DNA from 4 places in the Kitasatospora sp. NPDC002040 genome. Region 3 is predicted to be linked to each of the others. Evidence: riboswitches for the same ligand, from Rfam matches in the RefSeq annotation. Region 3 holds a riboswitch; each other region holds the start of a gene.
The links. Region 3 has a riboswitch for cyclic di-AMP ahead of ABT118_RS19895 (C40 family peptidase). Riboswitches for the same ligand answer to the same signal wherever they lie in the genome.
Positions count from the first base shown of each region.

Region 1: it holds a riboswitch for cyclic di-AMP, as region 3 does, so the genes downstream of both, ABT118_RS10985 (transglycosylase family protein) here and ABT118_RS19895 (C40 family peptidase) in region 3, are expected to answer to the same signal.
Region 2: it holds a riboswitch for cyclic di-AMP, as region 3 does, so the genes downstream of both, ABT118_RS15005 (M23 family metallopeptidase) here and ABT118_RS19895 (C40 family peptidase) in region 3, are expected to answer to the same signal.
Region 4: it holds a riboswitch for cyclic di-AMP, as region 3 does, so the genes downstream of both, ABT118_RS24035 (glycoside hydrolase family 16 protein) here and ABT118_RS19895 (C40 family peptidase) in region 3, are expected to answer to the same signal.

Region 1 covers NZ_JBEOXV010000003.1:154,078-161,088, reverse strand. Annotated here, with positions in the region: gene ABT118_RS11010 (NAD(P)/FAD-dependent oxidoreductase) at 1-148, opposite strand, end outside; gene ABT118_RS11005 (Ppx/GppA phosphatase family protein) at 588-1,529, opposite strand; gene ABT118_RS11000 (DUF501 domain-containing protein) at 1,526-2,179, opposite strand; gene ABT118_RS10995 (FtsB family cell division protein) at 2,203-2,607, opposite strand; gene eno (phosphopyruvate hydratase) at 2,733-4,019, opposite strand; gene ABT118_RS10985 (transglycosylase family protein) at 4,232-4,948, opposite strand; cyclic di-AMP (ydaO/yuaA leader) riboswitch at 4,954-5,104, opposite strand; gene ABT118_RS10980 (cytochrome P450 family protein) at 5,316-6,563, opposite strand; gene ABT118_RS10975 (SDR family NAD(P)-dependent oxidoreductase) at 6,736-7,011, shown strand, end outside.
Region 2 covers NZ_JBEOXV010000004.1:414,748-421,758, forward strand. Annotated here, with positions in the region: gene ABT118_RS15000 (TIR domain-containing protein) at 344-1,189, opposite strand; gene ABT118_RS15005 (M23 family metallopeptidase) at 1,527-2,528, opposite strand; cyclic di-AMP (ydaO/yuaA leader) riboswitch at 2,532-2,684, opposite strand; gene ABT118_RS15010 (DUF6348 family protein) at 3,043-3,777, shown strand; gene ABT118_RS15015 (hypothetical protein) at 3,809-4,003, opposite strand; gene ABT118_RS15020 (PP2C family protein-serine/threonine phosphatase) at 4,348-5,496, opposite strand; gene ABT118_RS15025 (GNAT family N-acetyltransferase) at 5,774-7,011, shown strand, end outside.
Region 3 covers NZ_JBEOXV010000008.1:137,593-144,603, forward strand. Annotated here, with positions in the region: gene ABT118_RS19885 (NYN domain-containing protein) at 1-1,000, shown strand, start outside; gene ABT118_RS19890 (C40 family peptidase) at 1,199-2,227, shown strand; cyclic di-AMP (ydaO/yuaA leader) riboswitch at 2,594-2,758, shown strand; gene ABT118_RS19895 (C40 family peptidase) at 2,769-3,848, shown strand; gene ABT118_RS19900 (C40 family peptidase) at 4,069-5,133, shown strand; gene ABT118_RS19905 (hypothetical protein) at 5,169-6,434, shown strand; gene ABT118_RS19910 (glycosyltransferase 87 family protein) at 6,458-7,011, opposite strand, start outside.
Region 4 covers NZ_JBEOXV010000012.1:133,376-140,386, reverse strand. Annotated here, with positions in the region: gene ABT118_RS24055 (carbohydrate binding domain-containing protein) at 1-985, opposite strand, end outside; gene ABT118_RS24050 (guanyl-specific ribonuclease) at 1,231-1,626, opposite strand; gene ABT118_RS24045 (esterase/lipase family protein) at 1,821-3,059, shown strand; gene ABT118_RS24040 (trypsin-like serine protease) at 3,112-4,620, opposite strand; cyclic di-AMP (ydaO/yuaA leader) riboswitch at 5,057-5,222, shown strand; gene ABT118_RS24035 (glycoside hydrolase family 16 protein) at 5,226-6,416, shown strand; gene ABT118_RS24030 (COG1361 family protein) at 6,418-6,879, opposite strand; gene ABT118_RS24025 (IclR family transcriptional regulator) at 6,982-7,011, opposite strand, start outside.

The DNA of each region.
Region 1 (7,011 bases), on a different contig from region 3:
AGGGCAGGTACGTCATGTACGACCGCGGGTCGACGACCGTGACGGTCGCTTCGCCGTAGCGCATCTTCTTGAGGATGCGCATCGCGGCATACAGGCCGACGTAACCACCGCCGACGATCAGGATGCGAGGACGCTCCGTGGTGCTCATATCGGAAAGTATCCACCCCCGTTCGGGGGCACCTTCGTGAGGCCCGTCACAAGCCTCTGGACACCACCTGCTACACTGCGCGGCCACACCTGCCACCGGGCGGTGTCACCTGACCGCGGCGGAGCGCTCCTGGTGCGGCCTCCGGCCGACCGGGCCGCTCTGAGCAGCAACGATCCCGGCGGCAGACGGGTTCCCGCACTGGTGTTTCGATTCCATCACCGACTCGCGGGCCTGCCTGCGATCCCATGGGCACCCTCCGGAGTCGACCTTCGGTCCCGGATTCCGGACGGACCGGGCATCCAACTGCGACGAATGACTGGATCGCCATGTGAAGAAATTCACGAAGTTTCTCGCGGCACGCCGTGCAGCGGACGGCCCCGGGTGCCATTCAGGCGTCCCGGGGCCGTCCGACGGGGGTCCGGCAGGGGTCGGCGAGCGGTCAGGAGACCAGGCTCCAGGCGATCCCGTCGAGGATGTCGTGCTCGCTGACGACCAGCTCGGCGGCGCCCGTCCGCTCCATGATCTCCAGCAGCACCAGGGCGCCGGCCCCGATCACGTCCACCCGGCCCGGGTGCATCACCGGGATCGCGGCGCGCTGCTCGTGCGTCATGGTCAGCAGCCGCCCGGCCACCTCGCGGACCTGGTCCACCGTCAACCGGGCGTGGTGGATCGCCGCGGAGTCGTACGAGGACAGCTCCAGCGCGATGCCCGCCACCGTGGTGACGGTGCCCGCCAGGCCGACCAGGGTGGCCGCGGTGGTCAGCGGGACCACCTCGGCGGCCCGGTCCAGCGCGGCCCGGACATCCGCCCGGACGGCCTCGATCAGCTCGGGCCCGGGCACCTCGGTGCCGGCGAAGTGACGCTCGGTCAGCCGGACGCAGCCGATGTCCACCGAGCGGGCCGCCTCGACCACCTGGTCGCCGAGCACGAACTCGGTCGAGCCGCCGCCCAGGTCGAAGACCAGGTAGGGGGCGGCGAACTGGCCCCCCGTCAGCTCCTTGGTGGCGCCGGTGAAGGAGAGCAGGGCCTCCTCGTCGCCGCTCACCACGGTCGGCTCGACCCCGAGGATCCCGTGCACCCCGGCCGCGTACTCGGCGCTGTTCTCGGCGTCCCGGGAGGCACTGGTGGCGACGAACCGCAGCCGGTCGGGGCCGACCCCGTACTCGGCCAGCACGGCGGCGTACTCGCGGCAGGCGGCGAAGGTGCGCTCCAGCGCCTCGGGCGCCAGCCTCCCGGTCCGGTCGACGCCCTGGCCGAGCCGGTTGATCACCATCCGGCGGTCCAGGTCGGTGATCTCCCCGGTCTCCGGGTCGAGGTCGGCGACCAGCAGCCGGATCGAGTTGGTGCCGCAGTCGATCGCGCCGACCCTGGTGACGCTCATGCGGACTCCGTCCCGGCCGTGTCGACCTCTGCTTCTGCCTCGGCCCGCTTGGCCGCGCGCTCGGCGGCCAGCTGCTCCTTGGCCGCGATCACGGCCTCGTGGTCGTGGTCCTTGGCCCGGTTCCTGGCCACCCGGCCGCCCGCTGCCTCGACCTCCTCCGGCGAGACGCAGGGGCCCTTGGCCCACCAGTCCTCCAGCATCCCGATCGCCTCGTCGCCGAGCGGGTTGACGCCCGGGCCGGCCGCCAGCGAGTGGCCGACCAGCACGTGCAGGCACTTCACCCGGTCCGGCATGCCGCCGGCGCTCGGGAAGCCCTCCAGCACCTCGATGGCGTCCCGGCGCGCGATGTAGTCCTCGTGCGCCTTCAGGTACGCCGCCGCCAGCTCGGGGTCCTCGGCCAGCCGGGCGGTCTGATCCTTCATCACCCCGTCCGCCTCCAGGGTGCCGATCAGCGAGGCGGCCTTGGGGCAGGTCAGGTAGTACAGGGTCGGGAACGGCGTCCCGTCCGGCAGCCGGGGCGCGGTCTCCACCACGTCGGGGTTGCCGCACGGGCAGCGGTGCGCCACCCCGCGCAGGCCGCGCGGGACGCGGCCGAGCTGGGCCGCGATCGCGGCGACGTCCTGGTCCGGGACGGTCGGGTTCTCAGTCATGGGGGTGCTGCCTCTGGCGGTATCTAGCGGGGTGCGGGGGTGGAGTCGGCCTGGTCGACCGAGTCCCAGACACTGGCGTACCAGGGCTGGGCGGCCTTGGCCTGCGGGGCTGACGCCGCGTCGGCCGAGGAGGGCTTGGTGCTCGGCGGGTTCGGGTCCACCGAGATGAACGGGGTCTCACCCGGCATCGCGTAGTGCAGGCGCTCGCGGCCCTGCGCCTTCACGAACTCCGGGTCCTGCCAGCGGGCGCGCTCCCGGCGGAGCTGCTCGACCTGCTGCCTGGCGTGCTCGGCCTTGGTCCGCTGGGCGGAGATCTCCGAGCGCTGCGAGATGAACTGCCGGGTCGGGTAGGCGAGGATCGCCACCAGCGAGCAGAGCACGAGCACCAGCACGGTGGCCCGGCTGGTGAAGCGGGGTCGCCCCGCCATACCCGGAATCTTCCACATCACTGCTGCCCCTCCTGCCGCGCACACGCCGGTGCCCCGGCCCACCACCCTACGGGGTGGGAGCCGGGGCACCGGTGCAGAAGCCTGGGGTGTCAGCCCCCGGTCTCTCAGGCCTCGGACTTGAACCGCGGGAACGCGCCGCGGCCGGCGTACTCGGCGGCATCGTCGAGGATCTCCTCGATCCGCAGCAGCTGGTTGTACTTGGCGACGCGCTCGGAGCGGGCCGGGGCGCCGGTCTTGATCTGGCCGCAGTTGGTGGCGACGGCGAGGTCGGCGATGGTGACGTCCTCGGTCTCACCGGAGCGGTGCGACATCATGCAGCGGTAGCCGTTGCGCTGGGCCAGCTCGACGGCGTCCAGGGTCTCGGTCAGCGAACCGATCTGGTTGACCTTCACCAGCAGCGCGTTGGCGGTGCCGGTCTCGATGCCACGGGCCAGGCGGGCCGGGTTGGTGACGAACAGGTCGTCGCCGACGATCTGGACCTTGTCGCCCAGCTCGACGGTCATGGCCTTCCAGCCGTCCCAGTCGGACTCGTCCAGCGGGTCCTCGATCGAGACCAGCGGGTACGCGGCGACCAGCTCGGCGTAGTACGCGATCAGCTCGGCGGAGGAGAGCGCCTTGCCCTCGAACTGGTAGGCGCCGTCCTTGAAGAACTCGGAGGCAGCGACGTCCAGCGCGAGCGCGACGTCCTTGCCCGGGGTGTAGCCGGCCTTCTTGATGGCCTCGACGATGAGGTCGAGGGCCTCGCGGTTGGAGTCGAGGTTCGGCGCGAAGCCGCCCTCGTCGCCCAGACCGGTGGAGAGGCCGCGCTCCTTCAGCACGCCCTTGAGCGTGTGGTAGACCTCGACGCCCCAGCGGACGGCCTCGGAGAAGGACTCCGCGCCGATCGGCGCGATCATGAACTCCTGGATGTCGACGTTGGAGTCGGCGTGCGACCCACCGTTGAGGATGTTCATCATCGGGACGGGCAGCACGTGCGCGTTCGGGCCGCCGAGGTAGCGGAACAGCGGCAGGTCGCTGGCCTCGGAGGCGGCGTGCGCCACGGCGAGGGAGACGCCGAGGATCGCGTTGGCGCCGAGCGAGGACTTGTCCGGGGTGGCGTCCAGGTCGAGCATGGCCTGGTCGATCAGGCGCTGCTCGGTGGCGTCGTAGCCGACCAGCTCCGGGCCGATCTGCTCGATGACGGCGAGGACGGCCTTCTCGACACCCTTGCCGAAGTAGCGGTTCTTGTCGCCGTCGCGCAGCTCGAGAGCCTCGAAGGCACCGGTGGAGGCGCCGGACGGAACGGCGGCACGGCCGGTGCTGCCGTCGTCGAGACCGACCTCGACCTCGACCGTGGGGTTGCCGCGGGAATCGAGGATCTCGCGGGCTACGACGACATCAATGGACGGCACGAGGCATCTCCTTGGCGGAAGCGGGATGTGTTGTCGTTTACGACCAGAGCCTAACCGCACCTCGGCCCGGGACCACGCTGACCTTGGTCCTGTCTCACCGTGTGGCCCGGCTACTCACCGGTAGTTCACCTGAATGACCGCGAACGGGGCCGAACCGGAACGAGCCGGTGCGGCCCCGCGCTGACGGTGTGTCGTGGATCGGTGCGGCCCGGTCAGCCGAGCTTGAGCACCTGGCCCGGCAGGATCAGGTCCGGGTCGCCGCCGATCACGGCCGTGTTCGCCTGGTAGACCTGGTGCCAGTCCAGCCCCTGGGCGGCGGCGATGCCGGAGAGGGTGTCACCGGACTTGACGGTGTATCCGCCGGTGGCGGCGGGTGCCTTCGGCGCCGCGTGCTTCGGCGCGCTGACGGTCGGCGCGGCCGCCTTGGGGGTGGCCGGCTTCGGCGCCGCCTGCTGCTTCGGGGCGGCCTTGGTCTCCGCCTTCGGGGCGGCGGCCCGGGTCTCCGAGCGCGAGGCCTTGCCCGCCGAGGTGTCGACCTGGGCGGGCGAACCGCCCTTGGTCAGACCGGCCTTGACGGAGCAGACCGGCCAGGCGCCGGGGCCCTGCGAGGCGAGCACCTTCTCGGCGACGGCGATCTGCTGGCCCTTGCTGGCCTGGTTGGCCTGCGCGGCGTAGGACTGGCCGCCGAAGGCCTTCCAGGTGCTCGGGGTGAACTGGAGCCCGCCGTAGAAGCCGTTGCCGGTGTTGATGCTCCAGTTGCCGCCGCTCTCGCACTGGGCGACCTTGTCCCAGGTGTCGACCGGGGCGGCGTGGGCGCCGGTGGCGCTCAGCAGCGGCAGCGCGAGGCCGACGCCTGCAACTCCCGCGACGGCGATGACCTTCTCGGCCTGCGTACGACGACGATGACGGCCCGAACCGGTGAAGAGCATGAAGAAGTCCCTCTCCGCACGCCTGCGAGGTGAGCTGTCGGGTTCGGACCGGGAGGTGGCCCGGCCGCCATCGCTGGCGGCTTCACCCCAAGCCGTGGGGGACGGCGAATTACGTGGGTCCCCCGCCCCTGCCCAAGGGTCTGGTCGGTGTCCCGGCAGCGCGGCGGGCAGGATTCGGCGTTCCGCGCACGGGGTTCGCAGCTGCGAACACCAGGGAGAGTAAGCAGATGACCAGATGGATCACAAGCTTATGTCGAACAGATCACACATAAATCACGCTGCGCAGCGGGACGTCCACAAACCATACTGGTATGTCCGGATTGATGCGTACTCAGATCACGCCCGATCAGATCTGACCGACACGCCGTCAGTTCTCCGGGGTGAACGACACCGGCAACTCCCGCAGCCCGCGCATGATCAGGCCGCCCCGCCAGCGCAGCTCGGCCGGATCGGCGGCAAGTTGCAGGTCCGGCAGCCTGGTCAGCAGCGTGGCGAGGGCGAATTGACCCTCCATCCGGGCGAGCGGCGCACCGATGCAGTAGTGGATGCCGTGACCGAATCCGAGGTGCGGGTTGTCCTTGCGCGCCAGGTCCAGGGTGTTCTCCCCGGCGAACCTGGCCGGGTCGCGGTCGGCCGCGGCCAGCACCACCAGCACCGGGTCGCCGACCGGGATGTCCACCCCGCCGATGCTCAGCGGGTGGGTCGCGAACCGCCAGGTGGCCAGCTCCACCGGACCGTCGTAGCGCAGCAGTTCCTCCACTGCCGTGGCCAGCAGCTCCTTCTCGCCGCGCTGCACCGACTCCTGCAGCAGCGCCCGCTGGGCCGGGTTGCGGAGCAGCGCGTAGGTCCCGTTGCCGATCAGGTTGATGGTGGTCTCGAAGCCGGCGAACAGCAGGATGAAGGCCATCGCGGCGGCCTCGTTCTCGGTCAGGTGCTCACCGTGGTCACTGGCCCGGATCAGCCCCGAGATCAGGTCGTCGCCGAGATCGGCCCGCTTCCGGTGGATCAGCTCCAGCAGGTACGTCCTGATCTTCTTCACCGCCCGGCCCACCCCGCCGCGCTGGCCGCCGTGGTGACGGATCATCGCCCCGGCCCAGTCGCGCAGGTCGTCCTGGTCCTCCGGCGGCACGCCGAGCAGGTCGCAGATCGCGTAGATGGGCAGCGGGAAGGCGAACTCGTGGATCAGGTCGGCCGAGCCGCGCTGCGCGAAGTCGTCGATCAGGCGGTCGGTCAGCTGCTGCACCCTCGGCTCGAACTCGGCCACCCGGCGGGGGGTGAACGCCTTCGACACCAGCCGGCGCAGCCGGGTGTGGTCCGGCGGGTCGATGTTCAGCAGATGCGTCATCAGATCGGCCTGCCGCTCCCCCGGGATGCCGACCCGGCCGGTCTTGTGGGCCTGTCCGCTGTGGTGCGCTGGGTTCTTCGAGAGCCGCCCGTCCGCCAGTGCCTGCCGGGCGTCCGCGTACCGGGTGACCAGCCAGGCCTCCACCCCGCTGGGCAGCGTGGTGCGGTGCACCGGAGCGTGCTCGCGCAGCCAGGCGTACGCGGGATAGGGGTCGGCGGCGAACTCCCAGGTGAAGAGTTCCGGCTGGGCGGTTCGGTGCGTGTCCGGCATGTCCTGAACCGTAACCCGCGGATGCACCTGCGGAAGTATGCGTGAGCCTGGTCACCTGGCGGGTAAATGCCCTTGCGGAGGATCGGCTCGTGCTTACGATCCTCCGATACGGTCTCGGTGGACGCCGGTGCGGCGTGCTCCACCGGGCGTAGCGCTCAAGGAGGAGCAGGCCATGCGGGTAGCCGGGGCAGTGGTGGTCATCGCGGTACTCGAAGGCGGTTCAGGCGTCGACCTGGCCCGCCGCTTCTCGGCGGCCGGAGCGGCCGGCATGCTGATCGCCGACCAGCACCCCGGTGTCGCGGAGGACCTCGCCACCGAACTCGACCGGCCCGGCTGCCCCGTGGTCGGCGTCAGCGGCGACGCCCGGCAGCCCAGTGACGTGGCCGCCCTGGTGGCCACCGCCGCCGAGCACCTCGGGCCGATCGACCTGTTCTGCATCACCGGCCCC
Region 2 (7,011 bases), on a different contig from region 3:
CTTGCCCGGCTCGACGCCGGGCCGTGCGCTCCTGTCTCCGCCCCGCTTCCCGGCCCGGCCGCCGGCCGCGCGCCTGAGCGAGAGCACCATGACCGGTCGAAGGACCAAACCCAAACGGGGCTGAGGGCGGGCGGCTCCGCGGTTTTACCCACCTGCCAGGACCGGGCCCCGCACCGAGCAAGACCGGGGGGCCACTCGGCCAAATTGCGGTCAGGCCCAAAAGCCCTGACCGAGACGCGGCGAGCTTACGGCCCCCCGATCATGCTCGGCCCCAGACCAGACAGGACACCGGCCAAAACCGCTCCACCACCCGCGCGGTGACGCTCAGCGCGGCATCCATCTGTTAGCCGAGGGTCCGGTCAATCGAAGCGTCGATGCCAGCCGCACGAAGCTCGCTCACGACGCCCATCCTCCACGCCTTGTAGGGGTCAAGTTCAACGTAGGTGACGCCTAGGAAGTCGCTGGGGATCTCAACTCCCGGCTCGTACAAGGCCATGACGTTCTGGCGACCGAGCAGGCCCAAGAACAGGCCGAGCTCCAAAATCACGTTCTGGCGCGCCCGGGGCTTGAGGTCACCCTCGCCTGCCAGGCGGCCCTCATCGTCTCCTGTCAGAAGCACGATGGCGTAGGCAGCCTTCTGGGCATGGTTCAGGAGCTTCCCAAGGATGTCGGCTCCCTTACCTGCCTGCTCATCAAGCACGATCACGTCTCGCGAGGCGACCTGCTGCAGGAAGCTGCGAACAGTCTCGCGGGTTGCGTGATCTCGACCATGCACCAGGAAGATCGCATCGCCCGAAACGTGACGCGGCACTGGTGGAGCAGCCTCAACCCAGATCTCAAGACGATCATTGATCGACTCCAGCACCCGCAACTTCTTCTCAAGGGTCGCCAGGACTGAAGACCTCACGGCCTCAGCTGTCTTGGCCGTTCCGTACTTGACATCAAACACACCAAGATCAAGGGCGATGAACTCACCGGGCGGCGCTGATGTCAGTGCTCCCTCAACCTTGAAGCTCATCGTCAGGAGAGTCTGCGTGTACTCGTTCCAAGTGAAGAAGCTCGACTGGAATGTCTCGACCTCTGCAACACTCGCACGAGGAAGGTCCAAGAGCGCCCTGCCCTTGACGAGCTGAACGTCGATCTTCTTACTCAACACTTCATGGCTACCGATGAGTGCGACCTTCGTCATGGCTGGATGCTACTCCTGCAGGCAGTCGGAGCCCAGCCACGTGCCCGTTGCGTGCCCGGTCCGCCAGCTAGCCCCGGGGAACCACAGGGAATCATGGCGACGAACTCGCTCCCCTGCTAGTCAGAGAGTGCGCTGCTCAAGGGCCAGGTGGTGGCTACGTCTTCCAAACTGGTCACGCGAGTTCGATTCTCGTCACCCGCTCCACCCACTTCGGCCCCGGGCCGGCGACCAAGTCGCCGGCCCGGGGCCGAAGTCGTCTGTGCGGCAGGGCGGGTACGCCTTCGGCCCCCGGATCGGTGATCCGGGGGCCGAAGGCGTCTGAGACGGGGTCAGACCGTTACAGGCTCACGCCGTGGGCGCGGAGGTACGCGACCGGGTCGATGTCGGAGCCGTAGGACGGGCCGGTGCGGACCTCGAAGTGCAGGTGCGGGCCGGTCACGTTGCCGGTGGCGCCGGAGAGGCCCAGCTGCTGGCCGGCCGAGACGGACTGGCCGACCGAGACGGAGATCGAGGAGAGGTGGGCGTACTCGGAGTACTTGCCGTCGGCGTGCTTGACGACGACCTCGTTGCCGTAGGACCCGCCGTTGCCGGCCGAGACCACGGTGCCGGCGGTGATGGCCTTGACGCTGGTGCCGGTCGAGGCGCGGAAGTCGACACCGGTGTGGTAGCCGCTGGACCAGGAGGAACCGGAGGCGTGGTACGCGGTGGAGGTGCCGCCGCTGACCGGGGCGACGTAACCGCCGGTGGCCACGGTGGCCGGCTTGGCGGCGGCGGTGCTCGGCGCGGTGGTGGCCGGCTTGGCCTTGGGGGCCTCGACGGCCTTCGGGGCGACGGCCGACTTGGAGCGGGACGCCTTGGTGGAGGTGTCCGCGGTGGAGTTGGTGGAGGGCTTGGTCTCGGCCTTGGGGGCCTCGGCGGCCTTCGGCGCGACGGCGGCCGCGGCCTTGCCGGAGAGCGAGAGCTGCTGGCCCGGGAAGATCAGGTTCGGGTTGCCGCCGACCACGCTGCGGTTGTCCTGGTAGAGCTTCTCCCAGCCGCCGTCGACCTGCTGGGCCGTGGCGATCTTCGAGAGGGTGTCGCCGCCGACGACCTTGTACTGGCTCGCCGCCGGGGTGGCGTCCGCGACCGGGGCCACGGCCGGGGTCTCGGTGGCGGTCTCGGTGGCGAGAGTGCTCGCGGCAGCCGGGGCGGCCTGCGGTGCGACGGCGGTGGCGTGGCCCTGGTGGGCGCTGGCGGCGGCCACCGGAAGCGCGAAGGTGGCGCCGAGGACGCCGGTCGCGACGGCGATCCGGGTCAGGTGGGACAGCTGGACGCGACGGTGCTTGCCCTGTGCGGACATGGGTGGTCCTCTCCGACGCCTACGAGGTGAGCTGTCGGGTTCGGGCTGGAGTTGCCCGGCCGCAGGAATGCGGCTTCACCCCAAGCCGGACCGGTCACACCGGTTCGGCGACTTACCTTGGGTCCCCCGCTCCTGCCATGCGTGCCTTGTTCGAGGCGCCGGGCGGCGGCAGGACTCGGCGTTCCGCCCGGTTGAGCCCGTCCGGTCGTTCACCGGACAGGCCTCGAATAGAAGCCGATCCTCCGCTTGCTGGCAAGCCCCGGTTGAACGGTCAATAAGGATGATCAGGGACGAAGGTCACGCTCCGGACGGGACCTGGGCCTCTGGGGGCCCGATTCGCTGACGCTTCGTCCCCGGCCCGCCCACGGAGGGTGGCGGAAATCGCCGTGCGTACCCGCTCGATCCCGCTCCGCCAACCTTCACCGTGACACCGCTCACGTCGGGCCGATACGCTCGCGGCGTTCGAGCATCGAGAGCCGCTGTTCGAAGTGCTGCGAAGCGAGGAGACCCGTCTGTGCGCCCCGAGGAGCGGCTGGCCGTGGTCCAGCGCGGTGTGGTCCGCGAGATGGCCGGGCTGGGTCAGGAGTTCACGGTGGACGGTGCGGTGGTGCGCGGACCAGGCACCACGGCGGTGGCGTTCCGCGAGCACACCGAGCCCGGCACCGGCGGCCACCTCGACCTCGGCTACGTGCTGCACCTCGGCCGGGGCGACGCCCCGGTGATCTGGGACTGTGCAGCCGGCGTAGGCGGCACCGAGGTGGAGCAGCTCGACAGCGCGGTCAGGATGTGGGCCGGGACCACGGCGACCACCGTGGTCGGGCTGCTCGGCGGCAGCGGTGCGCACTGCTCCACGCCCGACTTCCCCGGCTGGCACGTGGTGCAGGGCCCGGCCGCCGTCTTCGGAGCCGACACCGGCCCGCTGACCGACTGGCTCGCCGGGCGCGAACTGACCCCGGTGCTGACCGCCGCCGAGCTGCCGGAGCTGACCGACCGCCAGGTGAACGGCGTGAAGCTGTTCTTCGGCGGCAAGACCGGCCATGACGTCGCCGAGGTCCGGGTCAACGGCGCGGTGTGCCAGGCGGCTTCGGCGGCCCTGCGGGCGCAGGACTGGCCGCGCGGCGAACGGCTGCGCTGGGCCCGGCTGTTCCTGCTGATGGTCGCCGAGCACCCCGGTGCCGTGGCCCCGCCGCAGGCCGAACCCGTGCCACCGCGTGGACGGTTGGGTCGCTGGTGGCGGGGCCGTCGCTAGCGGACCGGAAGGCCCGAACGGCGCTGACGGATCAGCTGGCGACCGAGGAGATGGTCTGCGCGAGCTGGCTGAGGAAGTCCTGGATCGGCTTGGCCGCCGTGGACTGGCTCAGCATGAAACCGAAGAGCGCGGCGATGATCGCATGGCTCGTCTTCAACTGCTTGTTGCGGATGAAGATGATGACGATGATCCCGAACAGGACCAGGGCAGAGACGGAGAAGGCCACCCGGACTCACTTCCTCATTCTTTCGTAGCGAGGCTTCGTGGCGGGCCCAATCCCCCGAGACCCCCGAGAACCGACCGTCCCACCCGGACTCAGTGTGGTCGTTCGTGCGGACTGCGTAAAGGACTTGCCGGAAGGCAGCCGCGAAGATCCTGCGATGTGAGACGAATTTCCGCCGACCGAGACGATAGCCCAGCCGAGCTGACGGTCCGTCGGACGGGTGCCCCCAACTGGAAGTTGACCGTTCCCGTGCTGGTGGGGGCCGACCTAGATCCACTCCGCCCGGCGGCGATCAGGAATGGCCGAAGACCGGCGCACCGACTTGACACACACCGGCCACCGGACCGTCACCCGCGCCAGAGCAGCAGCACCGCGCGGTCGTCGTTCACGTCCTTGGCCACCGACTCGATCAGCTTCACCGCCGAGCCCCGGCCGCCGTGTTGGGAGAACGCGGCGCCGCCGACCAGCCGGTCCGCCTCGCCCATCAGCCGGTCCATCCCCTCGGTCAGGTCCCGGCCCGGGATCTCCACCATGCCGTCGGTGCAGAGCATCAGCACATCGCCCCGGTCCAGCCGGCCGCGCACCGCCTCGAACACCGCGCCGTCGTACACCCCGAGCAGCGCGCCCTCGGTGGACTCCTTGACCTCCCAGCAGCCGGTGCCGGCGTGCCGCTGCATCCCGGGCAGGTGTCCGGCCGAGAACAGCTCGTACTCCCCGGTGTCCAGATCCAGCACCAGGTGGACCGCGGTGGCGAAGCCCTCCTCCCAGTCCTGCCGGAGCAGGTAGCCGTTGGCGGCGGGCAGGAACTGCTGGGCGGGCAGCGAGCCGAGCAGGCCGCCGAAGGCGCCGGAGAGCAGCAGCGCCCGGGAGCCCGCGTCCATCCCCTTGCCGGAGACGTCCGCCAGCACCACCTCCAGGGTGCGGCGGCCCGGGCCGGTCCTGGCCGCGACCACGAAGTCGCCGGAGAAGGACTGGCCACCGGCCGGGCGGAGCGCCATGTCGGCGGACCAGTCCTCGGGCAGCGCGGGCACCCGGCTCTGCACCCGCAGCCGCTCGCGCAGGTCGAACAGCATCGAGCCGCCGCCCCGCCAGGGCACCCCGACCCGGCTGCGGAACTGGGCCAGCAGCAGCCCGGCCACCCCGACCGCGCCGACCACCAGGGCGGCGCCGGGGGTGACGCCGTAGACATAGGTGTCGGGGCTGGTGCTGGCGACCCGCTCGCCGGTGTGGATCAGCGACTCGACCGACAGGCCGAGCGCGGCCGCCGCGTAGAGCAGCACCAGGGTGCCGGGCCGCAGCAGCAGGGCACCGGCCAGGATCGGCAGCACCAGCGCGGTGGGCGGCGCCCAGGCCGGGATCAGCACGTTCAGCAGGACCAGCAGCGGGACGGCCGCGAACAGCACCGCGAAGGCGAGCCAGTCGGAGGCGTCGCCGCGGAAGTAGTCCACCCCGGTCCGGCGCAGCACTCGGCGGACCCGGTAGAGCCTGCTGCGCAACCGGGCCGTCCACGGGGTGTCGGCCGCCTGCGCGCCCGGGCCCGTCTCAGTCGGCCGGGGCGTCGCGCCCGGCGTGCTGCCAGCCATGGCCTCTGACCTTATCCACCGCTGTGGCCCGCCGTCGACGGTTGGGGCGCCGCCGGGCGCACGCGCGTGCACCGGCCCGGCGGGTTTCGGCCGCCGGAGCCGCCCGGGAGCCCCCGGGAGCCCGGACACGTCACGTCAAGCCGCCGAAAGTCGGTCGCGCACGACGCAGGTCGGTGGTAGCTGTTGGCATATGACCGCTGAGACCGGACCCTTTGACGACGCAACAGTTGACGGCCTGACGGTACGTACCTTGACGGCCGAGGAGTGGGACGACTGGTACCGGGCCCTGGAGGTCGCCTTCGGCGGCCCGGAGGAGCAGCCCGAGGAGCGCGCGCTCTGGAAGGCGCTGACCGAGCCGGCCCGCTCACTGGTGGTCCGGGACGGCGCGACCCCGGTGGCCTGCGCCGGGGCGTTCTCGCTGCGGATGACCGTTCCGGGCGGTGCGGTGGTCCCGGTGGCCGCCGTCACCATGGTCGGCGTGCTGCCGACGCACCGGCGGCGCGGGATCCTGACCGGGCTGATGCGCCGTCAACTGGACGGGCTGCGCGACGGCGGCGAGGCGGTCGCGGTGCTGACCGCCTCGGAGTCCGGCATCTACGGGCGGTTCGGCTACGGCCTGGGCAGCTGGCGGATGGCGCTGACCGTCCCGACCGGCAAGGTCAGGGTGCAGGCCCCGGTGGACCGGAGCGTCCGGCTACGGCTGGCCGATCCGGCCGCGAGCGGCCCGGCCTGTGAGGAGCTGTACGCCAAGCTGGTCCCCGGGCGGCCCGGGATGCTGGAGCGCCGGCCGGGGTGGGAGCAGCTCCCGCTGCTGGACCCGCCCGGCGGGCGGGACGGCGCCTCGCCCCAGCAGTGCGTGCTCGCCGAGGACCGCGCGAGCGGCCAACTGCTCGGCTACGCCCGGTACTCCGTGTCCATGGTCTGGGGCACGGACGACCTCGCGGACGGCACCGTGCGGGTCCGGGACGTCGAGGCGCTCACGCCCGGGGTGTACGCGGCGCTGTGGGAGTACCTGCTCGACCTGGACCTGATGGAGCGGGTCACGGTCGCCAACCGTCCGGTGGACGACCCGGTGCTGCACCTGGTCGACGACCCCCGGCGGCTGGACCCGCGCCCGGCGGACGCGCTGCACGTGCGGCTGGTCCGGGTCGGGGAGGCGCTGGAGCTGCGGGAGTACGCGGCGGCGGTGGACGTGGTGCTGGAGCTGACCGACGCCTTCGCGCCGTGGAACGCCGGGCGGTGGCGGCTGCACAGCGAGGGGCCGGGGAAGGGCGCGAGCTGCGTCCGCACCGGTGACGCGGCCGATCTCGCGCTGGATGTACGGGAGTTGGGGGCGGCCTATCTGGGCGGGGTCCGGCTCGCGGCGCTCGGCCGGGCCGGGCTGGTGCGCGAGCTCTCCGACGGCGCCCTGGCCGAGACCGACCGGGC
Region 3 (7,011 bases):
GCTCCGCCCGGCCGGCTGGGCCGTGCTGGTGGCCGAGGCGGGCGAGCAGGTCGAGCGCGCCGGTGCCGAGGGCGCGGCGGCCGAGGCGGCCCGGCTGGTGGAGAAGCTCCAGGAGGAGCTGGCCGAGCTGCGCACCCAGTCCCGGGCCGACCTGGACCGGCAGCGGGCCGACTCCGAGGGCGTACGGCGCGAGGCGGAGTCGCTCCGGAAGAAGGTCCGCACGCTGGAGAGCGACACCCGCCGGGCCCAGGCCGAGGTGCGCAAGCTGCAGCTGGAGCTGACCGAGGTCCGCGCGGCGGCGGCCACCGAGCACAGCACGGCGGAGGCCGAGGCCCGGCGACTGCGGCACCGGATCGGCGAGTTGGAGACCGCGCTGGAGACCGGTCGGCGTTCGGCCCGGGAGGGCCGCAGCGTCGAGGACATGCGGCTGCGGCTGCTGCTGGACACGGTGCTGCAGTCCGCCCAGGGGCTCCAGCGCGAGCTGGCGCTGCCGGTGGCGCAGGTCCATCCGGCCGACCTGGTGGACGCGGTGGCACCGGGTTCGGCCTCGCCGCACGACGTGGCCCGCCGGGCGCTGGCCGAGGACGACCCGGCGCTGCTGGACCAGCTGCTGGCGATCCCGCAGGTGCACCTGGTGGTGGACGGCTACAACGTGACCAAGACCGGGTACCCGACGCTGCCGCTGGAGCAGCAGCGGATCCGGTTGCTGGGCGGTCTGGCGATGCTGGCCCAGCGCACCCAGGCCGAGGTGACCTGTGTCTTCGACGGCCAGGACCTGGACGTGCCGGTGATCCTGGCGCCGCCGCGCGGGGTCCGGGTCCGGTTCAGCCGGACCGGGGAGACCGCGGACGAGCTGATCCGCCGACTGGTCCGGGCCGAGCCGCAGGGGCGTCCGGTGGTGGTGGTCTCCACCGACCGCGAGGTCGCGGACGGCGTGAAGAAGGCGGGTGCGCGCCCGGTGGCGTCGCTGCTGCTGCTGAAGCGGCTGGCTCGGCCCTGACCTGCCCTGACGGTAGGTCAGGGCGGCGTGGCGGGCATGTGTCGGTCCGGTGAATTCCGGTCCGTGGACGGAAGTTCGTACGGGTTGGGGAGTAGCGGACCGCTGGCAAGTTCACTAGGGTCTGGCGTCAAACCTATATTCTGGACATGCACCCGATCGGGTGAGGTCGAGTCCAGGAGTGATGAAGGAGCTCGTCCTTTGGCTTCCCACCGCCGCCCCAAGCAGCCCAGTCGCGCACGGGTCTCCGTGTTGACCGCTGCCGCTGCCACCGCGGTCGCCCTCTCGGCCCAGGCCGGTGCCCACGCGGCCCCTGCCAAGCCGAACAAGGACGAGGTCAAGATCCAGGTCGACAAGCTCTACGAGGAGCAGGAGCAGGCCGCCGAGCGCTTCAACGGCGCCAAGGAGCGGGCCGAGCAGCTGCGCAAGCAGGCCGACCAGCTCCAGGACCAGGTGGCCCGCAGCCAGGACCAGATGACGCAGCTCCAGAGCGGCCTGGCCGCCGTGGCGGCGCAGGAGTACCGCGACGGCGGGGTGGACCCCTCGGTGGCGCTGATGCTCTCCTCCAACCCGGAGGACTACCTGACCCAGGCGTCCAGCGTCGACCAGGTGAACCGGACCCAGACCGACAGCCTGCAGTCGCTCAAGGACCAGCAGCGCCGCCTGGACCAGCAGAAGACCGAGGCCGCGGAGACGCTGGCCGAGCTGGACCGCAACACCAAGGTGCTGAACGACGCCAAGGCCGAGGTGCAGAAGAAGCTGGCCGAGGCCCAGCGCCTGCTGAACCAGCTCAGCGTGGCCGACCAGCGGGCCGTGCTCGGTGACCGCGCCTCGCGCGACTCCAGCCGGATCGACCTCAGCAACCTGCCGCCGGCCTCCGGCTACGCCGCCAAGGCGCTCGCCGCCGCGATGAGCAAGCGCGGCTCGGCGTACGTCTGGGGCGCCACCGGCCCGAACACCTTCGACTGCTCCGGCCTGATGGTCTGGGCGTACGCGCAGGCCGGCGTCTCGCTGCCGCGCACCTCGCAGTCGCAGGCCTCGGCCGGCACCGGCGTGGGGAACAACCTCGCCAACGCGCAGCCGGGCGACCTGGTGATCTACCACAGCGACGCGCACCACGTCGGGATGTACATCGGCAACGGCCTGGTGGTGCATGCCCCGCGCACCGGTGACGTGGTCAAGGTGATGCAGGGCGACGCGATGCCGATCAAGACCATCCGCCGGATCTGACCTTCCGTCAGCCTGATGCGGCATAACGGACATCTCCGTAGCAACACCCGCAACTGACGCGCCGTGACACGCGCGGGCCCGCCGAAATCTCTCTGTGATCCGGGACACATTCGGCGGGCCGTTCCATGCCCGCAACCTGAGGTTTCGTCAGCACAGTGTGCATTTCCGGTCACTGGCAGTCGTAAATTCTGACGAATCACGACTTCATTACGACTTTTTACTTACAAGGATTTGAACCGATCACGGTTGGGTTACTAGGGTCGTCTCGAACCACCGCACTGTCGATCACCCAGCCTGGGTGGCGGCGGGGGTTACCGCCGAGTTCGAGCGCACAGCGCGGCAGTCCGACTGCCGTACGGGGAAGCCCCTGTGAGGGTGCTGTCGATCGGAGCCGGGGAACCACGTTCCTCGGGGTGAATCGGCGCCAGGTCGACGGACCGTCGTGAGACGGCTCGCCGGTGAGGCGTCGTAGGGCATCTCTTCCAGCCCGAACCCGTCAGCTCACCCGGTAGGCGGACGTAGGAAGAAGGAGCCCGCCTTCGTGGCGTCCCATCGTCGTCCCAAGCCTGCCGGCCGTACCCGCGTCTCGATCATCACGGCTGCCGCCGCCGCTGCGGTGGCCCTGTCCGCCCAGACCGGTGCCCACGCCGACCCGACTCCCACCAAGGACGAGGTCAAGACCCAGGTCGACCAGCTCAACGAGCAGGCCGAGGCTGCGACCGAGCAGTACAACGCGGCCACGGAGAAGCAGCAGACCCTGCAGCGTCAGGTCAGTGCCCTCCAGGACCAGGTGGCCCGGCAGCAGGCCGAGGTGACCACCATTCAGAGCGCCCTCGGCGAGGTCGCCGCCGAGCAGTACCGGACCGGCGGGATATCTCCCACCGTCCAGCTGATGCTCTCCAGCAGCCCGGACGCCTTCCTGGGCCAGGCCGACTCGCTGAGCCAGCTCGGCACCTCGCAGGCCGACGCGCTCAAGACGCTGAAGGGCGAGCAGGCCAAGCTCGACCAGCAGAAGTCCGAGGCGCAGAACAAGCTCGCCGACCTGGAGAGCACCGCCCGGGAGCTCAAGGCCGGCAAGGAGCAGATCCAGGCCAAGCTGGCCGCCGCGCAGTCGCTGTTCGACTCGCTGAGCAAGCAGGAGCAGGAGGCGCTGCGCGCCGCCGAGGCCAGGTCCGCCGCGGAGGCCGCCACCAAGGCGACCGCCAAGCCCGCCTCGGACGACCGCGCCTCGCGCACCGAGAGCCGCCCCGACCTGAGCGGCCTGCCGGCCGGTTCGCACGCCGCCGCCGCGGTCGCGGCCGCGGTGTCGCAGATCGGCAAGCCGTACGGCTGGGGCGCCACCGGCCCGGACAGCTTCGACTGCTCCGGCCTGATGCTCTGGGCCTACAACAAGGCCGGGGTCTCGCTGCCGCGCACCTCGGAGTCGCAGATGGGCGCCGGCCAGAACATCGGCACCAACATCGCCGACGCCAAGCCCGGCGACCTGATCATCTACCGCGGTGGCGGCCACGTCGGCATGTACGTCGGCAACGGCCAGATCGTGCACGCCCCGCGGACCGGCACCCTGGTGCGGTACGAGTCCGCCACGGTGATGTCGATCACCCGCATCGTCCGGGTCTGACCACCCGTTCGTCGTACTGCCCGCAGGCCCGGCCCCGTGCCGGGCCTGCGGCGTTTCCGGAACCGGCACTGGTGTCCGATTAGTGGTCAAATATTCGGTGCTGTAGGGGTTTGGACTAGATCGCTGCGACTCGCTAACGTCTGCCCCCGGACCTTCGCGAGGACGCCGCCCGACCCGGGCGACGGCGGTGGCCCGGCGCAGGAATGGAGCCGCCGCCGGTATGTCGACGCACAGCCGTTCTCCCCTGCCAGGCGCCCGCCGGTTCACCCGGGCGCTGGTGCTGACCGCCGCGGCCACCACGGTGCTCGGGCTCGCCGCGACCGGCACCGCCGGGGCGGCACCCGGTGCCCCGGCCGAACCGCCGACCCGCAAGGACGTCAAGGCCCAGGTCGACCAGCTCTACGAGGAGGCCGAGCAGGCCTCGGAGAAGTTCAACGCGGCGATGGAGCAGCAGCGGCAGCTGCAGGCCGACACCGGTTCGCTGCAGAGCCAGGTGGCGGTGGCCCAGGAGGAGCTGACCCAACTGCGCTCCGGGCTCGGCTCGGTGGCCGCCGCCCAGTACCGGGCGGGCGGCATCGACCCGGCGGTGCAGCTGATGCTGGACTCCGACCCGGACGCCTACCTGACCCGGGCCCGCACCCTGGAGCAGACCACGGAGCGGCAGAGCGACACCCTGCGGCACGTGATCGACCGTCAGCGCCGGCTCGACCAGCAGCGGGCCGAGACCACCGCCAAGCTGGCCGAGCTGGAGTCCGTCCGCCGCACCCTGGACGAGGGCAAGCAGGAGATCCGGCAACGGCTGGTCAAGGCCCAGCGGCTGCTGAACACGCTGGGCGCGGGGGAGCGGGCCAGGATGGCCGACGACGACGCCAGGGACGCCGCCAAGCGGGCTGCCCGGGGCGGCGAGCGGCTCGACCTCGGCAACCTGCCCGCCGCCTCCGGCCGGGCCGCCGCCGCACTGGCGGCCGCGAGCAGCAAGATCGGCTCCCCGTACGTGTACGGTTCGACCGGCCCGCGTACGTTCGACTGTTCGGGTCTGATGTACTGGGCCTGGCGGCAGGCCGGAGTGACCCTGCCGCGCACCTCGCAGCAGCAGGCAGGCGCGGGGCAGCGGATCAGCCTCGCCGAGGCCCGGCCGGGAGACCTGGTGATCTTCTACAGGGACATGCACCACGTCGGGATGTACGCCGGCGGCGGTGTCGTGGTGCACGCGCCCTACCCCGGGGCCCGGGTCCGCTACGAGAGCGTCAACGCGATGCCCGTCACCGGGGTGGTGCGGGTCTGACCGGTCCACGGCCGTCGGCCGCCGACCCTGCCCCGGTGGACGGGGGAGCGGTCGGCGGCTCCGTGCTGTCCCGCCGCGCCGCGCTGCTGCTGGCGGCGGCCGGCTTGGTCCAGCTCTCGCCGCCGGCCGTGCGGACGGTCCCGGCCACCGTGGTGGCGCCGAGCGCCTCGGCCGGCGCCACCCGGCCCTCGGCCAGGTCCGCGGTCGAGGCGTTGCTCGCCGACCGGGCCAGGGCGCAGCTCCGGCTGGACCGCTCCGCCCTGCTGGCCGGGGTCACCCCGGCGTCCCGGCCGGCCGAACAGGCGGCGCTGGCCCGGCTGGCGCAGCTGCCGCTGGCCGAACTCTCGTACCGGATCACCGAGTTCGCCGAGCCGGTCGGCGGCACGCTCACCCTGACCGCCGAACTCGGCTGGCGGATCGCGGACTTCGACGACCACCCGGCCGTGCTCACCCGGCGGATCGGCTGCGAGCTGGTGGACGGGGCGTGGCTGCTGAGCAGCGACCGGCCGGTCGGTGGTGCGGCGCTCTGGGACCTGGGCGAGATCCGGGCCGTCCGCGGCACCCACAGCATCGTGCTGGGGCAGGCCGACCCGGCCGCGCTGGCCGCGGCGGCGGCCGCCGCCGACCGGGCCGTACCACTGGTGACCGAGCTCTGGGGCGGTGACTGGCCCGGTCGGCTGCTGCTCGAACACCCGGCCACCGGCGAGCAGTTCGCCCAGCTGCTGGGGGTCTCCGCGGACGGGTACGCGGGCATCGCCGCCGTCACCACGGCGGCCGCGGGGGCGCCGGTGCACAGCCCGGCCGACCGGGTGCTGATCAACCCGCAGGCGTACGCGGGCCTGAGCGAGCTGGGGCGCCGGGTGGTCACCGTGCACGAGGCCGCCCACGTGGCGACCCGGGCCGACACCCGGCCCTGGACGCCGCTCTGGCTCTCCGAGGGCGTCGCCGACTACACCGGCTACCGGGGCACCGGCCGGACGCCCCGGCAGATCGCGCCCGAACTGGCCAAGGCGGCCGCGGCCAAGGGCTTCACGGCCGTGCTGCCCGCCGACGGCGACTTCGCGGCCGGATCGGCCGGGATCGGCCTGGCCTACGAACTCGCCTGGTCCGCCTGCGACCTGATCGCCCGCCGGTACGGCGAGCAGCGGCTGGTCGCCCTCTACCGGGCCGCCGGGGCCACCCCGCCGGCCGGCTCCCGGGAGGAGTGGCTGGACGGGCTGCTGCGGGCCGGTCCCGGCCCGGGCCTGGCCGACTTCACCCGGGAGTGGGGCGAGGACGTCCACCAGCGCTTCGCGCACTGACCGCCGGGGCGGCGGAGCCGCCGCTACTGGTGGACGGACTTCGGGGTGTCGATCCCGTCCAGCAGGTTCTGCTCGTACGCGATGCCGGGGCGCACCGGGTACCCGGCCGGGGCCGGGCCCTCCAGGGCGGGCGGCAGCACCAGGGTGCGGACCGGCTCGACCGCCCGGGTGGAGCGCCAGAGCCGGACGCAGGAGAGCACGGCGGCCGCCAGCAGCAGCAGGTTGCGCACCGTCAGGACCACCACGCCCCACAGCTGACTGTTCAGCACCTGCCCGAACAGCACCGGGAACTCCAGCGTGGTGAACAGCGTGGCGGCCAGCACCAGCAGGGCCACCGGCCGCTGGCTGGTGCCGCGCACGGTCAGGCAGACCGCCGTCACGCCGACCACCCAGACCAGGTACTGCGGGCTGATCACCCGGCTGGTCACGGTGAAGACCAGCAGCGCGGCCAGGGCCGCGTCGAAGGTGGTGGCGGTCTGCCAGCGCTTGGCCCGCAGCCGCCAGAACAGCAGCCAGGCGAAGCCGATCACGGAGAGCGCGACCATCACCTTGGAGATCACCGTGACCCACGGCCCGA
Region 4 (7,011 bases), on a different contig from region 3:
CCCAGACGCCGTTGCCGTTGTTGAAGGTCGCCTGCCAGGTGGTGGCGCTGCCGAGCGCGACGGCCTTCTTCACCCAGCCGGTGCAGGCGGCCGCCATGCCGGTCCCGGGGCTGGTGGTCCAGCTGCCGCCGGTGGGGGCCCAGTGCAGGTTGACGGTGGACCAGCCGACGGTGGTGGTCGCGTACCAGACCGTCGCCGAGCCGGTGCCGCTCGTGGGGGAGGGCGACGGGGACGGGGACGGGGTGGGCGTCGGGGTCGGGGTCGGGTCGGGGGTGACCGTGCCGCACGGGTCGCTGTGGGCCACCACGCCGTCCTTGACGGTGATCGCGCCGGTGCCCAGCTGGTAGTTGGCGCCGCCGTTGTTGTCCCAGATGCCGTTGCCGCTGTTGAAGGTCGCCTGCCAGCCGGGCGCGGTGCCGAGCGCGACGGTGAGCTTCACCCAGCCGGTGCAGGCGGCCGCCATCGCGGTGCCCGGGGCGGTGGTCCAGCTGCCGCCGGTCGGGGCCCAGTGCAGGTAGTACCCGGGCCAGTTGCGCCCGGTGGTGGAGTAGAAGACCGTGGCCGAGGTCGGGGTGGCGGTGGCGCACGGGTCGGTGCTGGTCACCTGGCCGCCGGAGACGGCGCTGACCCCGGTGCCCAGCTGGTAGTTGGCCCCGCCCTTGTTGTCCCAGGTGCCGGCGCCGTTGTTGAAGGTGGCGGCCAGCGTGGTGGCGCTGCCGAGGTCGACGGTCTTCCTGTACCAGCCGGTGCAGGCGGCCTCCATCGCGGTGCCGGGGGAGGTGGTCCAACTCCCGCCGGTGGGGGCCCAGTGCAGGTTGACGGCGGTCCAGCCGGCGGCCGGCCGGTAGTACACGGTGGCGGTGGAGGCGGCCTGCGCGGTGATCGCGGGCAGCAGGGTGGCGACCAGTCCGGCGACGACCGCCAGGACGGCGAGCAGCGGATTCCGGTGTCTGATCAGGCGGTGGCGTGCGGCTTTGCGGTCCACGGATGGACTCCTCGGGGCCTCGTGGGTGGGGGAGAGGCACCCGGCCGACAGCACAGGGCCTGGGGAGGGCACTGCGGCGCACGCCACCGATCGGGAGCTGACGAATCGTCTTGCGCAAGTTGCCGCAAGATGTTTCAGGAGCGTACCCGGCTGTAAATCGCACGTAAAGAGTCGACGTCAGGTCGGCGGGAACGACAGGGCCGCCCGCCCCCGGGGAGAGGGGGCGGGCGGCCGGGGGCTGTCGGTCAGCAGCCGAAGTTGACCTTGTAGAAGGTCGCGTAGTGGTCCGAGGTGTAGTAGTCCTCGTGGTAGACCTTGCCGGTGACGATCCGTCGGGCGCCACGGGTGGAGGACCCCGGGGTCTTGACGGTGTACTCGTGGTAGTAGCCGGTGGACTGGCCGGGGAGCACGCCCTCCCGGTTCTGGAAGACGATGCCGTCCTGGCTGTACGGGAACGGACCGCCCTGGTCGATCAGCCTGATGGTGTCCCGGCCCTGGCTCGGCAGGGCGGTGAGGCAGATGCTGCCGCTGACCTTGGCGGAGGCATCTGCGGCGAACACGACGGTGGGGGCCAGGGCGACCAGGCCGACGACGGCGACGGAAGCGGCGCGGGTCTTCAACGCGCGTAGAGTGAGTGCCATGGCAGCCAGTGTGAGGGCATGTCAGGTCCCTGCGGAAGTGCTGCGGAAACACTTCACTCGCGCGTAACTGCCATGGAACTCAGGGGACTTGTGGCGTACCGCTACTCCGTCGAAGTGGCGGATGTGTGTTCGTCACATGGGTGGGACGTGGCTCTGTTCCTACCGTGGCTCCATCCCCCACCCATGGAGCCACCATGCGACGACTGTTCGTCCTGCTGCTCACCATCGCCGCGCTCGCCCTCGGGCTCGGCCCGGCCGCCGCCGCGCCACCCGGGTACCTGAGCCTGGAGGCCTCGTTCGGCTCGCCCGGCAACGGCTGGGCCAAGGTCGAGCGCTACTACGACACCACCCCGGGCTTCCGGACCGAGCAGTACCCGGCCGACGGCCGGGGGGACCAGGACGGCGCCCGGGTGACCTGGTTCGGCGGCGTCAAGCGCCCCTCCTCGGCCCGCTTCCTGCTCTACTCCGCCGCCGGGTGGAACACCAACCCCGGGTCCGCCGTGCTGCTGGTGCACGGTGCCAACGACAACGCGGACCGGGCCTGGGCCAACCCGGGCGAGGGCACCAACTGCGGTGCCTCCGGCTGTCCTTCGACCGGGCTGGCGCAGCAGCTGGCCGCCGCCGGGCACCGGGTCTTCGCGGTCAACTTCGCCCACAAGCACGGCGACAACCTGATGCAGTCCCAGGTGGTCGGTGACGCCCTGGCCCTGATCCGGGACCGGCTCGGCGTGGCGCAGGCCGACCTGGTCGCCTGGAGCAAGGGCGAGGTGGCGGCCCGCAGTTACGTCTCCTCCGTCCGCCCGTCCTGGGGGCGGCCGTACGTCGGTGACGTCCGCCGCCTGGTCACGCTCGGCGGCCCCAACGGCGGTATGGACTACGTCTACGCCCACGGCTGGAGCTTCTCGCTGGCCACCTGGCCCGCCTGCGGCGGCACCGCCAACGCGCCCTCGCCGCACCTCTACCTGACCTGCTACGGCAGCTACACCGCGCAGCCCTGCCTCGGCGTGCTGCCCAGCGGCGGCTACGACTGCTACCCCGGGCAGCGCCAACTGCTGGCCCGCTGGGACGGGTTGTACGGCGTCGACCAGCTCACCCAGGACTGGTGGACCACCTACTACGGCGGCCAGGGCTACTACAGCTCCGGCCAGGGCATCCAGGCTGCGATCGACGCCGGCTCACTGATCGGGCCGCTCCAGCAGGCGGGCATCCCGGCGAGCATCCCCAGCTACCTGCTGGCCGGTGGCTCCGCCGACCTGCCCGGCCTGCTGAACGAGAACCGCGGCCCCAGCGACGGCCTGGTCTTCACCGCCAGCGCCCTCGACACCACCGGCATCGGCACCGTCGCCGGCACCAGGCTGCTCACCGGCCTGAACCACCTCGAACTCGGCTGGGCCCCGGCCGCAGCGGCCCAGATCCAGACCTGGCTGTCCTGAACACCCGGACGGGGCCAGAGGGTTGGTCCCTCCGGCCCCGGGCGGTGCAGGGTCAGGCGAAGGTGCTGGTGGCCCAGAGGGCGCCGCCGATGCCCTGGCCGCCGTCCTGGCGGTAGATCACCAGGTTCCCGTCGTCCTGGAGCCTGAGGTGGGCACCGTGGTTGCCGTAGGTGCCGCTGTTCCAGAGGGCGCCGCCGGTCTCCGGTCCGCCGTTGGCCGGGTAGAGCACCAGGTTCCCGTCGGTCTGCATCACCAGCCGGGTGCCGGGGTTGCCGCTGGTGTGGCTGGCCCAGAGGGCCGCGCCGTCGCTCCTGCGGTAGAGCACCAGGTTGCCGTCCTGCTGCAGCATCAGCAGGGTGCTCCCCTGCTCGGCCCACTGCCGGGGCCAGACCGTCCGTCCGGACGGGAAGGCCGGTCCGGTCCGGAGGGTGCCGGTGGACCAGAGCGCGCCGGCCGCCGGGCCGGGAGCGGAGTCCCCGCGGTAGAGCACGAGGTTGCCGTCGTCCTGGAGGGCGAGGTAGGCGCCGCTGTTGCCCGAGGTGTTGCCGGACCAGAGGGCGCCGCCGGTGGCCGGCCCGCCGCCGCTCCGGTAGACCACCAGGTTGCCGTCGGGCTGCATGACGGCGTACGCGCCGGGGTTGCCACCGGTACCGGAGGACCAGAGCACGCCGTTGGCGACCTTCCGGTGCGTCAGCGCCAGGTCGCCGTTGGCGAGCATGGTCAGCTTCAGGTCCTGGCCGAGCAGGGACTGACCGGCCGTCAGGGTGGCGCCGGGGGCGAGCAGCGGGCGGGTGGGTGCCACGACGCCGTCGATCCAGCTGCCGAGGTTGTCGGTGCGGACCTCGTAGGCGCCGTTGTCGGTGGTGGCAGGGGCGCCGAAGCAGCCCTTCTGGTGCGAGGTGCTGGAGATCGCGACCAGCTCGGGGACACCGCCGACGGTACGGAAGGCCGGGCCGCCCGCGTCGCCCTTGCAGACGGAGACGTAGCTCGGGGAGCTGCCGCTGATACCGATGCCGCCGGCGTCGACGCTCTGCACCGTGAAATCGCCGGCGCGCAGCTTGGTCGGCGCGGCAGTGCTCAGGGTGCTGCCGAAGCCCGCCACCGTGAGGATCTCGCCGGCCGCCGGGGCGGTGCTGCCGAGCTTGATCCGGTTGGCCCCGAAGACCGGGAACTCCAGCTTGGCCAGCACCAGGTCGCGGTCGGCGTGCGGGGCGAGCGTGGTGACCTTGAGGGTCCGTCCGGACGCGGTGTCGGCCAGGTCCACCCGGTTGACCGTCGCGGTGGTGGCGAGCCTCGGCGGGCCGGCGGCGGCGGGGGTGGTGCCGTCGGCGAAGCAGCTCCTCGCGGTCAGCAGCCAGAGCGGGTCGATCAGAACGCCGGAGCAGCTCAGACCCTGGTCGCCGATGGCGAGCTTGGCGGTGAAGGAGTACTCGTCGTCCATCGGGACGTCGCCGGTCACGGCGTTGGCCGGGCCGACCGCACCTCCGGTGAGGAGGCCGAGGGTGAGAGCCGTGACGAGTACTCCGGCGGACCTGCTGAACCACGGGCGCGGTGCGCGCATATGTCTGTGCCTTTCGCTGACGGGACGGAGAAGTCGGTCGAACTTCCGTTTATCGGGGCGGAGTTGATTGGTCGGCGAAAGATGGCAGCAGGCATTCGTGAATGCCGCTGCGAAACCCCCGCTGAGCGCCGAGCGTATGATAAGAACACCGGCCCGTCGAGTTGATTGGCCTGGGATGAACGGCAGTTGACCGGCCGTCGGATGCGGTGGAATGGCCCTTGGGTCACCGTTTGCCGGATTTCGGCAATTCGTGTGAGCAGGACCGGTAATTCCTCCTGTGCGACCGGGAGTGCCGTCCTGATTCCGCCCGTTTTCCGGGGATGTGAGAGAGGTCTCATTGTCGATGGTCGGACAATCTGCCTAGCCTGCATGGAGTTGTCCGCGCCGCTGCGGACGCCGTCGCCGGGACGCCGAGTCCTGTCCGCCCGTCGACGGTTACTCGACCACACCGAGTTCGGACAGGAGCGGGGGAACCAGGTCAGTCTGCGGTCACCCCTGCCCCGGCAGGGAACCGCTCGGGGTGAAGCCGCGCGCACGCGCGGCCGGGCAGTCCTCCGGCCCGAACCCGACAGCTCACCTCGTAGGCGTCGACGAGGACCCTGCCCATGCGTATTGCCCTGACCCCTGCGCGTCTCGGCGCGGCCGCCCTGGTGGCCGTACCGCTGATCGCCGCTGCTCCGCTGGCCGGCCAGGCCCAGGCCGCCACCTCCGTCACCCAGGACCGGCTCACGCCGGGCTCGATGGCCGCGAACACCGCGACCAAGGCCGGTCTGACCGTGCACTCCGGCAGCTGCTTCACCGCGAAGACGCTCGGTGTCGGCGTCCGCGACGCGGCCGGCCGCAACCTCGACTTCCCCGGCAACGCGAGCAACGTGCAGATCTGCCCGAGCGGCGTGAACTTCACCAGCGGGGCCCGCTCGCTGCCGGCCGGCACGTACACCCAGTTCGGCTTCTGGCAGGACCTGAACGGGAGTTGGCACAACCTGCCGTCGCAGCGGCTGACGGTCGGCGGCGCGGTCACCCCGACCCCGACGCCCACCCCCACGCCCACCCCGGTGCCGACCCCGACCCCCACGCCGACCCCCACCACCCCGGCCGGGACCTCACCGATCCCCGGCAAGGCGCTGACCTGGTCGGAGGAGTTCGACAACGGGATCGCCTGGGGCTCCAAGTGGGTCGGCGACCGCAGCAGCTCGTACCGCTACGGCACCCACAACCCGGACGACAACAAGCTCGACTGGATCAGCCAGAACGGCGTCAGCGTCTCGGGCGGGGTGGCGACCTTCACCGCCAAGCCCTCCAGCCACACCCTGGAGAACGGCAAGCAGGCCTGGGACACCGGGCTGCTCACCACCGAGTACTCCTCGGAAGGCTTCCAGGTGAAGACCGGCGACTACGCCGAGACCCGGGTCAAGCTGCCGGCCGGCTCCGGTGCCTGGCCGGCGCTGTGGACCTGGAAGAACGGCAACGGGGAGATCGACTCGTTCGAGTACCACCCCGACAACGCCGGTCTGCTGGAGCTGACCAACCACGTCAAGTCCGGCCTGAAGTACCACACCGACGCGAACGCCGTCGGCCACGACAAGTGGGTCACCATCGGCACCTACTACGGCGCCAACTCCGTCGACTGGTACGTGAACGGGACCAAGGTGTTCTCCGACGGCACCGGCGTCGGCAGCAACTGGTCGGCCTACCTGATCCTCAACCTGTCGGTGGGCGCCGGGCAGTACCACCCGGGCCCGTCCGGCTCGGCCCCGATCAGCTTCGCCTCGGACTACGTCCGGGTCTACCGCTGACTCACCCGACGGTCAGCGTGAACGGCGTGCTGTTGTTCGCGGTGTGGTGATCGTCGGTGCTCACCACCCTGACGTGCCCCTCGGCCCTGGTGCCGGGGGGCACGTCGGCGTTCACCCGGACCGGGACGAGCGCGGTCGCGCTCCCGAACGGGGGCAGCCCGGGGCCGAAGGTGCAGCTCACCACCCGGGCGCCCGCCGTCCGGCAGGTGGTCGGGAAGTACGGCCCCTCGGCGGTGAACCCGGCCGGCAGGTCGATCAGCACCGTGAACGGGGCGGTCGTCCGCAGCGGTCCGCCGTTGGCGACGAACCCGTGCACGGTGGTCAGCCCGCCGGGCGCGGCCGGGTCCGGGTCCAGCCGGACCACCTGGAGGTCCGAGCCGCCCGGTACCGCGACCGCCGGGCCGATGCCCAGGACCAGGGCCGCCGACGCGGCCAGTCCGAGGGTGATGACGCGTCCACGCATTGCGCTCTCCTGCTCACCGAACGTAGTGCTGCCGGTGCAGAATCTATCGGCGCGGCGCGGGTTCGTGCGGATGCGAGGGCGGACGCGGGGACGGTGTCCGGCTCAGGGAGCCAGGACCTGACCGAGTCGGGA